Marichromatium purpuratum 984: one gene and its partner. The main gene of each other region encodes a partner of the protein of the gene in region 2 in a complex. Links are inferred from orthologs where the notes say so. Each region holds a gene or a part of one and is shown on either strand. Other genes may lie near its edges. The genes, in order: accD and MARPU_RS13230.

Evidence for each region.
Region 1: the proteins of MARPU_RS13230 (region 2) and accD are in contact, whole or in part, in a solved structure (PDB 8UXZ), measured with the Escherichia coli proteins. The link is inferred for Marichromatium purpuratum 984 from one-to-one orthologs.

Annotation. Positions count from the first base shown.
Region 1 is NZ_CP007031.1:1,474,824-1,480,871, reverse strand. The notes cover bases 1-3,000. They hold accD (acetyl-CoA carboxylase, carboxyltransferase subunit beta), read right to left. Parts: upstream 1,954-3,000; coding sequence 1,048-1,953; downstream 1-1,047. Other genes in these bases: trpB (tryptophan synthase subunit beta), read right to left, coding at 2,789-3,000; trpA (tryptophan synthase subunit alpha), read right to left, coding at 1,950-2,792; folC (bifunctional tetrahydrofolate synthase/dihydrofolate synthase), read right to left, coding at 1-1,045. In the rest of the region: more of trpB, read right to left, coding at 3,001-4,039; MARPU_RS06660 (phosphoribosylanthranilate isomerase), read right to left, coding at 4,020-4,649; tRNA pseudouridine(38-40) synthase TruA, read right to left, coding at 4,673-5,455; MARPU_RS06650 (FimV/HubP family polar landmark protein), read right to left, coding at 5,567-6,048.
Region 2 is NZ_CP007031.1:3,041,403-3,047,248, forward strand. The notes cover bases 1,230-4,027. They hold MARPU_RS13230 (acetyl-CoA carboxylase carboxyltransferase subunit alpha), read right to left. Parts: upstream 3,208-4,027; coding sequence 2,251-3,207; downstream 1,230-2,250. Other genes in these bases: tilS (tRNA lysidine(34) synthetase TilS), read right to left, coding at 1,230-2,249. Also shown: trxA (thioredoxin), read left to right, coding at 37-900; more of tilS, read right to left, coding at 894-1,229; MARPU_RS13235 (metal-dependent hydrolase), read right to left, coding at 4,063-4,797; MARPU_RS13240 (carbon-nitrogen hydrolase), read left to right, coding at 5,074-5,846. UniProt on the Escherichia coli protein: Component of the acetyl coenzyme A carboxylase (ACC) complex. First, biotin carboxylase catalyzes the carboxylation of biotin on its carrier protein (BCCP) and then the CO(2) group is transferred by the carboxyltransferase to acetyl-CoA to form malonyl-CoA.

The DNA of each region.
Region 1 (6,048 bases), 1.6 Mb from region 2 along the record:
CCTGATCGGCGAGCGCCGCGAACAGCGCCTCCGGCTCCTTGTCGGCGAGCATCGCCAGCACCACCCGCACCGCTAGACCACGACTGGCGAAGGCACGCAGATTGGTCGCCAGCGCGGCGGCAGCCTGGGCGTTGTGGGCGACATCGAGGATATGACTCGGGGTCCCCGGCAACACCTGGAAGCGCCCCGGCAGGCGGGCGCGCCCGAGCCCCTGACGCAGGGCGTTGCGCGGGATCGGCAGGCGCTCGCGCAGGGCATCGAGTGCGGTGATCGCCGCAGCGGCGTTGTCGCGCTGGAAATCGCCGCGCATCGCCGGCAACGGCAGCGCATGACGGCGACCATCGGGACCCTGCCACTCCCAGCCGGCCTCGGCGCCGTGACGGTCGAACTCCACGCCCTGCTGCAGTGGGCGCGCGCCGCAGCCGAGCGCGGCCTCGCGCAGGGCCGCCGGCGCGTCGCGCTGACCGATCACCGCGGCGCGAGCGGGACGGAAGATCCCCGCCTTCTCGCGGGCGATGTCATCGAGGCTCTCACCCAGCCAATCGGTATGGTCGAGTCCGATCGAGGTCACCACGGCAACATCGGCATCGATCAGGTTGACCGCATCGAGCCGTCCGCCGAGCCCGACCTCGAGCACCACCAGATCGAGCCCGGCGCGCGCGAAGAGATCGAGCGCGGCCAGGGTGGCGAACTCGAAATAGGTCAGCGAGATCTCGCCCCGGGCCTGGTCGATACGGTCGAAGGCACCGATCAATGCGGCGTCGTCGACCGGCTCGCCGTCGATGCGGATACGCTCGTTGTAGTGCACCAGATGCGGCGAACCGTAGGTGCCGCAGCGATAGCCGGCAGCCAGCGCGGTGGCCTCGAGCATGGCCACGCAGGAGCCCTTGCCGTTAGTGCCGGCGACGGAGATCACCGGGCAGGCGAAGGAACCATGTTCGAGACGCCGCCACACCGCGCGGACCCGATCGAGTCCCAGCTCCATCGTCCGCGGGTGCAGCGCGGCCTGCCAGTCGAGCCAGGCATCCAGAGTGTCGAAGCGCATCGTCAGACCGGCACCACGGTACGGCAGTAGCGCGGCCGATGGCCGAGGATCGCCAACAGGTCGGCGACCCGCTCGCGCAGGTCGCGACGATCGAGGATCATGTCGATCGCCCCCTTCTCGAGCAGGAACTCGCTGCGCTGGAAGCCCTCGGGGAGCTTCTCGTGCACGGTCTGCTCGATCACCCGCGGCCCGGCAAAGCCGATCAGCGCGCCGGGCTCGGCGATGTTGATGTCGCCGAGCATCGCCAGACTGGCCGAGACGCCGCCCATGGTCGGGTCGGTGAGCACCGAGACGAAGGGCAGTCCACGCTCGCGCATGCGCCCGAGCGCCGCGCTGGTCTTGGCCATCTGCATCAGCGAGAACAGGCTCTCCTGCATCCGCGCGCCACCACTGGCGGAGAAGCAGACATAGGGCGAGGACTGCTCGATCGCCGCCTCCACGCCGCGCACGAAGCGCTCGCCGACCACCGACCCCATAGAACCGCCCATGAACTTGAACTCGAAGGCGCTGGCCACGATCGGCTCGCCCTTGAGTTCACCGCGCATGGTGATCAACGCCTCCCTCTCGCCGCTTAGCTTCTGCGCCTGAGCGATGCGATCCTTGTACTTCTTCAGGTCCTTGAACTTAAGCGGATCGAGCGACTCGAGTTCGGCGCCGATCTCCTCGCGCGAGTCGGGGTCGAGAAAGGCCTCGAGACGCTTGCGCGCGGTGAGACGGTTGTGATGGTTGCACTTGGGGCAGACCTCGAGATTACGCTCGAGCTCGGCGCGATAGAGGATCGCCTGACAGCCCGGACACTTGGCCCAGACGCCCTCGGGCACGGCGCGCTTGTTGCTCGCCTCGGTGCGGATGCGGCTGGTGACCAGTTTCTCGAACCAGCTTTTGCTCTTGTCGACTGCCTGCTTCACGATGTTACCTGCTCGGGTCGGTTGGCGGCCGCGTCGGCAGCGTCGATGGCGCCACGCAGCTCGGCGATGAAGTCCCCAATGGTCGGCGGGATCGCCTCGGGCGTCTCGGCCAGCGCCTCGATCCGCTTGACGATGGCGCTGCCGACGATCACCGCGTCGGCAACAGCGGCCACCCGCGCAGCGGTCTCGCCGTCCTTGATGCCAAAGCCGACACCGACCGGCAGCGGGATGCGCGCGCGGATGGTCTCGACCTTGGCGGCCACCTCGTCGGCGTCGAGATTGGCCGCCCCGGTCACGCCCTTGACCGAGACGTAGTAGACGAAGCCCGAGGCGACCTCGCCGATGCGCGAGATCCGCCGCTCGGTCGAGGTCGGCGCCAGCAGATAGACCAGATCGACCGACTCGGTCCGCAGCGCCTGGACCAGCTCGTGCCCCTCCTCCGGGGGCACGTCGACGATCAGCACACCGTCGAGCCCGGCCGCGGCGGCGGCGCGGGCGAAGCGCCCATAGCCCATCACCTCGATCGGATTGAGATAGCCCATGGCTACCACCGGGGTATCGGCATCACGCTCGCGGAACTGGCGCACCATCTCCAGCACGTCGGCGAGCGAGACACCGCGCGCGAGGGCGCGCTCGGTGGCGCGTTGGATCACCGGGCCGTCGGCGATGGGGTCGGAGAACGGCACCCCCAGCTCGATCAGGTCGGCGCCGGCAGCGACCATCGCGTGCATCAGCTCGACGGTGGTCTCGGGACGTGGGTCGCCGGCGGTGATGAAGGGGATCAGCGCAGTGCGATGCGTCGCGCGCAGCTGTTCAAAACGTGTCGAGATCCGGCTCATAGCGTCAACCCATCGAGTTTGGCGACCGTGTGCATGTCCTTGTCCCCGCGACCGGAGAGATTCACCAGGATGCTCTGATCGGGGCGCATCCCGGGGGCGATTTTCTGCACATAGGCCAGCGCATGGCTGGACTCGAGCGCGGGAATGATGCCCTCGGTGCGGGTGAGGTGATGGAAAGCGGCGATCACCTCGGCATCGGTGACCGCGTCATAGCTGACCCGACCGCAGTCCTTGAGCCAGGCGTGCTCGGGACCGACACCGGGATAGTCGAGCCCGGCCGAGATCGAGTGGGTCTCAATGATCTGACCGTCGGCGTCCTCCATCAGATAGGTGCGGTTGCCGTGCAGCACCCCGGGGGTACCGGCGCACAACGGCGCGGCGTGACGGCCGCTGGCGATGCCCTCGCCGCCGGCCTCGACCCCGTAGATCGCCACCGAGGTGTCGCCGAGGAAGGGGTGGAACAGGCCGATGGCGTTGGAGCCGCCGCCGACACAGGCGACCAGGGCATCGGGCAGGCGCCCGGTGCGCTCGAGCATCTGCGCCCGCGCCTCGCGGCCGATCACCGTCTGGAAATCGCGCACCATCGCCGGATAGGGGTGTGGCCCGGCGACCGTACCGATGATGTAGAAGGTGTTGTCGATGTTGGTGACCCAGTCGCGCATCGCCTCGTTCATCGCGTCCTTGAGGGTGCGCGAGCCGGACTTGACCGGCACCACCTCGGCGCCGAGCAGACGCATGCGATAGACGTTGGCCTCCTGGCGGGCGACGTCGACCTCGCCCATGTAGACCACGCACTCGAGCCCGAGCCGCGCGGCGACCGTGGCGGTGGCCACGCCGTGCTGACCGGCACCGGTCTCGGCGATAATCCGGGTCTTGCCCATGCGCCGCGCCAGCAGCGCCTGGCCGATGGTGTTGTTGACCTTGTGCGCACCGGTGTGATTGAGGTCCTCGCGCTTGAGATAGATCTGCGCGCCGCCGAGTTCGCGGCTCCAGCGCTTGGCGTGATAGAGCGCCGAGGGACGACCGACGTAGTCGCGCAGGTCGGCGTCGAGTTCGGCGAGGAACTCGGGATCCTCGCGAAACCGCTCATAGGCCTCGCGCAACTCATCGAGCGCATAGACCAGCGTCTCGGGCACGAAGGTACCGCCATAGGGTCCGAAGTGACCATCGGCGTCGGGCAGGTCGTAGTGCCCCTGGCTGGCGGCCCGCTGGCTCAGCGGACGCGTGCTATCGGCATCTGTCGCCATCTCTTACCCCTGTCATGAAGGCGGAAATCTTTGCGTGATCCTTGACCCCTTTCGACGCCTCGACGCCACCACTGACATCGACGCCGAAGGGCCGCACCGCGGCGATCGCCGCGGCGACGTTGTCCGGCGCGAGACCACCGGCGAGCACGATCTCGCCGCGCAGCGCCTGCGGGATCCGCGCCCAGTCGAAACGCTCACCGGTGCCCCCGGCGACCCCGGCGCGATAGGTATCGAGCAGCAGCCCGGCGGCGCCGGCATAGCGCGCGCGCACCGCCTCGAGCAGGATGCCCGGGCGCATCCGTACCGCCTTGATCCAGCGCCGCGCGAAGGCCGCGCAATACTCGGGCGGCTCCTCGCCGTGGAACTGCAGCAGCTCCAGCGGCACCTGGCGCAGGGTCTCGCGCACTCGCTCGGGGTCGGCGTCGACGAACAGGCCCACGGCGGTGACGAAGGGCGGTAACCGCTCGCACAGCGCCCGTGCCTGCGCGATGGAGACGGCGCGCGGGCTGTCGGGATGGAACACCAATCCGACGGCATCGGCGCCGGCAACGCTCACCGCGTCGATATCCGCGGCACAGGTCAGCCCACAGATCTTAACCCGGGTTCTGATCATGGCGTAAACCTCCCAGAGCCTCAGTCCGCCGCCAGTCGCTGCAACGGCGTACGATACGCCGCCTGCGGCAGGGCGACGTGCTCGGGATAGTCGGCGCGCACGAAGAACAGCCCCTGGGGCGGCGCGGTAACGCCACCGAGGGTACGATCACGCACCGCCAGAAGCTCACGAGTCCAGCCGACCTCGGCCTCGCCGCGGCCGATCGCCACCAGCACCCCGGCGATGTTACGCACCATGTGATGGAGGAAGCCGTTGGCGCCGATACGCAGGATCACCAGATCGTCCTCGGCGTCGACCTCGAGATAGTGCACCCGGCGCACCGGACTCTTGGCCTGGCAGGCCACGGCGCGGAAGCTGGAGAAGTCGTGCTCGCCGACCAGCGCGCGCGCAGCCTCGCGCATCCGCGCCAGATCGAGCGCATCGTGGACCCACACGGCGCGATTGCGCGCGAGCGGCGAGCGGGTGCGGCGCACCTGCAGCTGATAGCGATAATGGCGCGCCACTGCGCTGAAACGCGCGTGGAAGTCGCCTTCGACCCGGTGCGCCCAGCGCACCGCCACGTCGGGCGGCAGGTTGACGTTGGTGCCGAGCACCCAGGAGCGCTCGCTGCGCGAGGCGGTGGTGTCGAAGTGCACCACCTGCTCGAAGGCATGGACGCCGGTGTCGGTGCGCCCGGCGCACTGTACACCGAGCGGATGATCGGCCACCCGCGAGATCGCCGCCTCCAGGCATTGTTGCACGGTACGCACCCCGACCTGGGTCTGCCAGCCGTGAAAATCAGAGCCGTCGTACTCGACGCCCATCACGATTCGTCCAGGCGTCACGCCGGTCTCTCTCCTGTGAATAACTGCAGGGACACGGACGTGTCCCACCCCCGCGACGCGGGGGCTGTCGATCGTTTCATGCGCGACCCGTCACCCCAGCTTGTCGAGGAGTTGACGGGCCTCCTGGCGCTGGTCCTCGCGACCGTCGGCGAGCACCTCTTCGAGGATCCCGCGCGCGGCCTCCTTATCGTCCATATCGAGATAGGCGCGGGCGAGATCGAGCTTGGTGGCGTTCTCGTCCCACAGCCCGGAGTCCATCTCCCACTGCGAGAGCAGGAACTCGCTCGGATCGGTGTCGGCCACCGGCTTGACCTCACCGCCACCCGCGGGACGGGCAGAGGGCTCGGGGGCGAGCGGCTGGGGCGTGCTCTGCGGCGCCAGGTCGGTATCGGAGAAACCGTCGAGATCCTCCAGGGTCAGCATCAGTTCGGAGTCATCGTCGACGGCGGGCTTCGACGCCCCGTCGGAATCGCTCGGCGCCTCCGGGGCGGACGGGCGCGGGACCGCCGCCCGCTCATCACCGAGACCGCCGTCACCGGTGGCGCGTGCCGCCTCGACCGGCGCCGACTCCT
Region 2 (5,846 bases):
CCTCGCCAATATCCACACCATCAGGAGTCATCCCCCATGACAGATTCACCCCATGTCGTGACCGTCACCGCCGAGAACTTCCAGTCGGTCGTCATCGAGGGCTCCTACGAGCGCCCGGTGCTGGTCGACTTCTGGGCCGACTGGTGCGCCCCCTGTCGCATGCTGATGCCGCTGCTCACCGGGCTGGCCGAGCGCTACGCCGGGCGCTTCCTGCTCGCCAAGGTCAACACCGAGGAGGAGCAGACGCTGGCCGCACAGTTCGGCGTGCGCAGCCTGCCCACGGTACGGCTCTACAAGGACGGCCAGCCGGTCGACGAGTTCATGGGCGCGCTGCCCGAGGGAGAGATCCGCGAGTTCCTCGATCGCCACATCCCCCGCGCCTCGAGCGGGCTGCTCGAGCAGGCCCGCACCAGTATCGCCGAGGGCGCACTCGAGCAGGCCGCCGCACAGCTCGAACAGGCCCGCGCCGAGGACCCGGAGAACAACCGCATCGCCCTGCTCGAGGTCGAGCTGCGCGCCGCGCGCGGCGAGGTCACCGAGGCCGAGGCGGCGATCGATCGGCTGCCGATCGAGCTGGCCAACGACCCCGAGGTCAATGCCCTGCGTGGCCGGCTGCGCTTCGCCGCCGCGCTCGTCGACGCCGCTGACGAGGCGACGCTGCGCGCCCGTCTCGAGGCCGATGCCACCGACAGCGAGGCCCGCTATCAACTCGCTGCCCGTGCGGTGAGCCAGGGCGATCACGCCACCGCGCTGGAACTGCTGCTCGAGCTGATGAAGCGCGATCGCGGCTATGGCGAGGACGCCGGGCGCAAGGGCATGCTCGCGGTGTTCGACCTGCTCGGCGGCGACGGCGACCTGGTCGCGCGCTATCGCGCCAAGATGATGACCGCGCTCTACTGAGCGCCCTCCCCCCCGGCGGCGCGCCCGATCTCGCAGACCTCGCGAAACACCCCGAGCGCGCCCCAGGGGTGCCCCGACCAGCGCAGCCAGCCCGGCGCCCCGGCCTGCTCCGGGTGACAGCCGCAGACCCCGGCGACCGCGACCAGTCGATCGGTCCCGGCGACGAACAGCAACGGCACCAGCGGGCGCAGCCAGGGCGGCACCCCGGCCTCCTGAAAGATCTTCTTGAGCGAGCGCAGCGGCCCGCCCGGGCGCGGGCGACACCGCCCACCGACACCGAAGCGCACCTCCAGCGCCATCTCGGCGCCGCTCACCTGTAACTCGCCCAGTCCATGCGGCAGCACCAACTCGCGCCCCGACACCCAGCGTAGAGCCGCATCCGGCGGCCTCGGCAGCGGTTGCAGCGCATAGAGGTCGTCGCGATAGCGGCGCACCTCGCAGCCGGCCCAGGCCACCTGCGGCGCGGCATCGACGCGCGCCGTCAACAGCTCGCCGACGACCCGTTCGAGCCGCGCCCGCCCCGGCACCGCAAAGCCCTGACGCCGCAGCCACAGCCGCGCCACCGCCCGCCGCGCCGGGGGCTCCAGCCCGGACAGACCGGCCACCGAGAGGCTGCCGGGCACGGCGCCGGCGACGGCGGCGAGATCGCACCCAGCCTGGCGATCGATCAGCGTCGCCGCCTCGGCACAGTGCGCCGCGCTGCGCGCGATGGTGGACGCCGCCGCCGGCCAGCGGCCGCGCAGCAGCGGCAGCACCTGGTGGCGCAGCAGGTTGCGATCGTGATGGAGGGCGTCGTTGCTCGGATCCTCGATCCAGTCGAGCCGATGACGCCGGGCGTAATCGAGCAGCTGCGCGCGCGACACCCCGAGCAGCGGGCGCACCAAGCGCCCCCGACCGAGCAGCGCGCATCCCGGCATCGCCGCCAGCCCGTGCACCCCGCTGCCTCGCAGCAGTGCGAGCAGCAGGGTCTCGGCCTGGTCGTCGAGATGATGGGCGGTCAGCAGCAGCTCGTCGTCGTCGAGCAGCGCGGCGAAGGCGCGATAGCGCGCCGCGCGGGCATGGGCCTCGAGGCTCTCGCCAGGGGGCGGCGAGAGCGCCAGGGCGCGGGCGACGAAACGCACCCCGAGCACGCGACAGCGCTCACGACAGTGCCGACGCCAGTCCCGCGCCACTGGCTGCAGGCCGTGATCGATGTGGATGGCGCCGAGCGGGCGCGCCAGTGGCGCCCGGGTCAGCGCGTGCAGCAGCACGGTGGAGTCGAGTCCACCGCTGTAGGCGATCCAGCAACGCCCCCGGCCACCGAGCGCGGCCAGGTCGACGGCGAGGCGCTCGGGGTCGAGCGCGTCCACCTCACTCCTTGAAGCGACCGAAGCCCATCAGGCGCTGATGGCGCTTGGCCACCAGGGTGTCGAGGTCGACCGCGGCGAGTTCGTCGAGCCGCTTCACCAGCACCGCCTTGAGCGCGGCGGCGTTGGCGTCGGGGTCGCGATGCGCACCACCCGAGGGCTCCTTGATGATCTCGTCGATCAGCCCCTGCTCGAGCAGCTTGTCGGAGGTGATCGCCATCGCCTCGGCGGCGAGCTGGGCCTTGTCGGCGCTCTTCCACAGGATCGAGGCGCAACCCTCGGGCGAGATCACCGAGTAGGTGCTGAACTGCAGCATCCCCAGCCAGTCGCCGACGCCGATCGCCAGCGCCCCGCCCGAACCGCCCTCGCCGATCACGGTGCTGAGGACCGGGGTACGCAGCCGCGACATCTCGCGCAGGTTGCGCGCGATCGCCTCGCTCTGACCACGCTCCTCGGCACCGACGCCAGGATAGGCGCCGGGGGTGTCGATGAAGGTCAGCACCGGTATCGAGAAGCGCTCGGCCATCTCCATCAGGCGCAGCGCCTTGCGGTAACCCTCGGGACGCGGCATGCCGAAGTTGCGCTGGATCTTCTCCTTGGTATCGCGCCCCTTCTGGTGACCGATCACCATCACCGGCCGCCCGTCGAGCCGCGCCAACCCTCCGACGATGGCCGAATCGTCGGCGAAGGCGCGATCGCCGTGCAGCTCGTGGAACTCATCGAAGATCCGGCGCACATAATCGAGCAGATAGGGACGCTGCGGATGACGCGAAAGCTGCGAGATCTGCCACGGCGTCAGCGAGGAGAAGATCGACTCGGTGAGCGCCACACACTTGGTCTGGAGACGCTCGATCTCCTCCTGGATATTGAGTTCGTTGTCGTGGCCGACCAGGCGAAGTTCTTCGATCTTCGCCTCGAGCTCTGCGATGGGTTGTTCGAAATCGAGGAAATTGAGATCCATAGCCCCACTACATCGTCTTGAGAGTTACGCGTGGATCGCCCACGGATGACTCCGCATACGGCGCCCCGTCATCAGGCAGCGATCGAGCACCGAGGGGCCATCGCAACGACACCCCGGCTCGGGCGTTGCGGGACCGACCTCGTCGCCCCATCCACCCGGCTCGACCCCGGCACGGGCGCATGCCCGCGGCCACACAGCAACCTGCCAATCTAGCGCAGCGATCGCAGTGAGTACAGCATCATGCACCAGGCTCTGCACGACCGCACCGGACAGCCGAGCACCGGGCCATGCGACGTCTCGAAGGTGATTTCGCGTACTTAACCGACATGACCTCAGGATTTCGACCAAGATCCGCGATCAGGCAGGTAAATGCCGCCAAATTCGAACAGCACCAGGCGTTTACAGCAAACCAGCAGAAAAACCCGTCCCAACCCCCGAGAATCAGCCACCCCGACGGGAAAAAGCCGCAAAAGCGCGCCGTCGGACGAGACGATTCCGGTGCCAATAATCGGTCACCAGCCACCCGCTCTCAGCCGCCAGTAGCGGTGCCTTCAGGGCGTCGTGAGAGACCAACGCCTGCGCCCCGATAGCGACCGGTGGCTGGCAGCTGACGGCTGACGGCTGACGGCTGACGACTGACGGCTGGCAACTGATGGCTGGCGACTGATGGCTGACGACTGGCAACTGGCAACTGGCAACTGGCGGCTGGCGGCTGGCAACTGGTGGCTGATGGCTGACGGCTGATGGCTAACGACTGACGGCTGGCAACTGGTGGCTGACGACTGGCGACTGATGGCTGACGACTGGCAACTGGCGACTGGCGGCGGGCAACTGGTCGCTGACGACTGATAACCCCTACTCGAACAGCCGCGCCAGCGCCCGCTGCCAGCCGCCAAGTTCATCGCCGAGCCCCAGCCACAACGCCTGGATGCCGGAGACGGTCCGATCGAAGGCCGGCCAGTCACCCGGGTCCGGCGCGATCCAGGCCAGCCAGACGGCCAGCGCGAGCAGGGTCAGGCTGCTCAGCGGGTCGTTCAGGCTCAGCGGCTTGAGCGCGGTGCCGAAGGAGCGCTTGATCCGGCTGTTGAGCAGATCGACGCTGAACAGCTCGTCGAGCAGGAGATGGGTGAGATAGCCGATCGCCACCATCAGCCCGGCCACCCAGGCCGCCCGCGCCGGCTGCTCGAACAACCAGTGGGCGGCATTGACCGTCGCCAGCGCCCACACCCCGGCGGCGAGCCAGGAATGCCAGATCCCGCGGTGCACGGTGAAGCGGGTGAACAGCTCGAAGAAGCCGTAGCGAACGCAGAGGAACACCCCGATCCATACCAGCGCCAGCTCGAACAGCAACAGCTGCCCCACCAGCGGCAGGGTCATGGCGAAGGCCAGTCCGGCCCCGAGCACGGTGAAGAAGGCGCGCACCGGGCGCGAGGTGTCGGAGTCGACATCGGGCAACAGACTGGCGCCGACCCCGAGCGCGAACAGCGGCAGGGTCTGTCCCTGCTCGACCAGCCCGGCGGCATGCAGACCGAGCACGCTGGCGCCACTGACGAAGATGCCGACATTGATATGGGTGTGGAAGTTGGCCATGCGGAAACGAAGCACTGCGCAGAGCGACGCCAGCGGCGCCCACGGATCCGGGGCACTCTAACCGCGCCAGCCGCCAGCCGCCAGCCGCCAGGGAAAGCACCCGGCCGCCAGCACCCAGCCTCCAGTGCGCTTGTCTCAAGCGACAGCGCTCAGCAAGCACGTCCACTGGAGGCTGGTGGCTGATAGCTGGCACCTGGCGCCTGGAAGCTGGCGACGAACCCCGCCGTGGCGGATAATCCGCGCCTCGTCCGCCGTCGCTTCGCAGAGGTTTCGTCCATGACCGCATCCCCACTGACCATCGCGCTCGTCCAGCAGGCCGATCAGGGCGGCCTCGAGGCCAATCTCGACGCCTGCGCCACGGCCTGTCGCGCGGCTGCCGCCGAGGGCGCGCAGTTGGTGCTGCTCCAGGAACTGCACAACGGACCCTATTTCTGTCAGCAGGAAGACCCTGCGCTGTTCGATCTCGCCGAGCCCATCCCTGGCCCCAGCACCGCGTACCTCGGCACACTCGCCGCCGAACTCGGGGTGGTGATCGTCGGCTCGCTGTTCGAGCGCCGCGCCCCCGGGCTCTATCACAACACCGCCGTGGTACTCGACAGCGACGGGCGCCTCGCCGGGCGCTATCGCAAGATGCACATCCCCGACGACCCGGGCTACTACGAGAAGTTCTACTTCACCCCCGGCGATCTCGGTTTCACCCCGATCGACACCAGTGTCGGTCGGCTCGGGGTGCTGGTGTGCTGGGACCAGTGGTACCCGGAGGCGGCGCGGCTGATGGCGCTCGCCGGGGCCGAGCTGCTGCTCTACCCCACCGCCATCGGCTGGGACCCGCGTGACGAGGCCGAGGAGCAGGCGCGCCAGCTCGACGCCTGGATGACGGTACAGCGTGGTCACGCGGTGGCCAACGGCCTGCCGCTGGCCGCCTGCAACCGCATCGGCTTCGAGCCCGATCCGGCGGCGGGTGGCGCCGGAGCGCACTTCTGGGGCAACTCCTTCGTCTGCGGTCCCCAGGGCGAGCTGCTCGCGCGCGCCGGGGCCGATCGCACCGA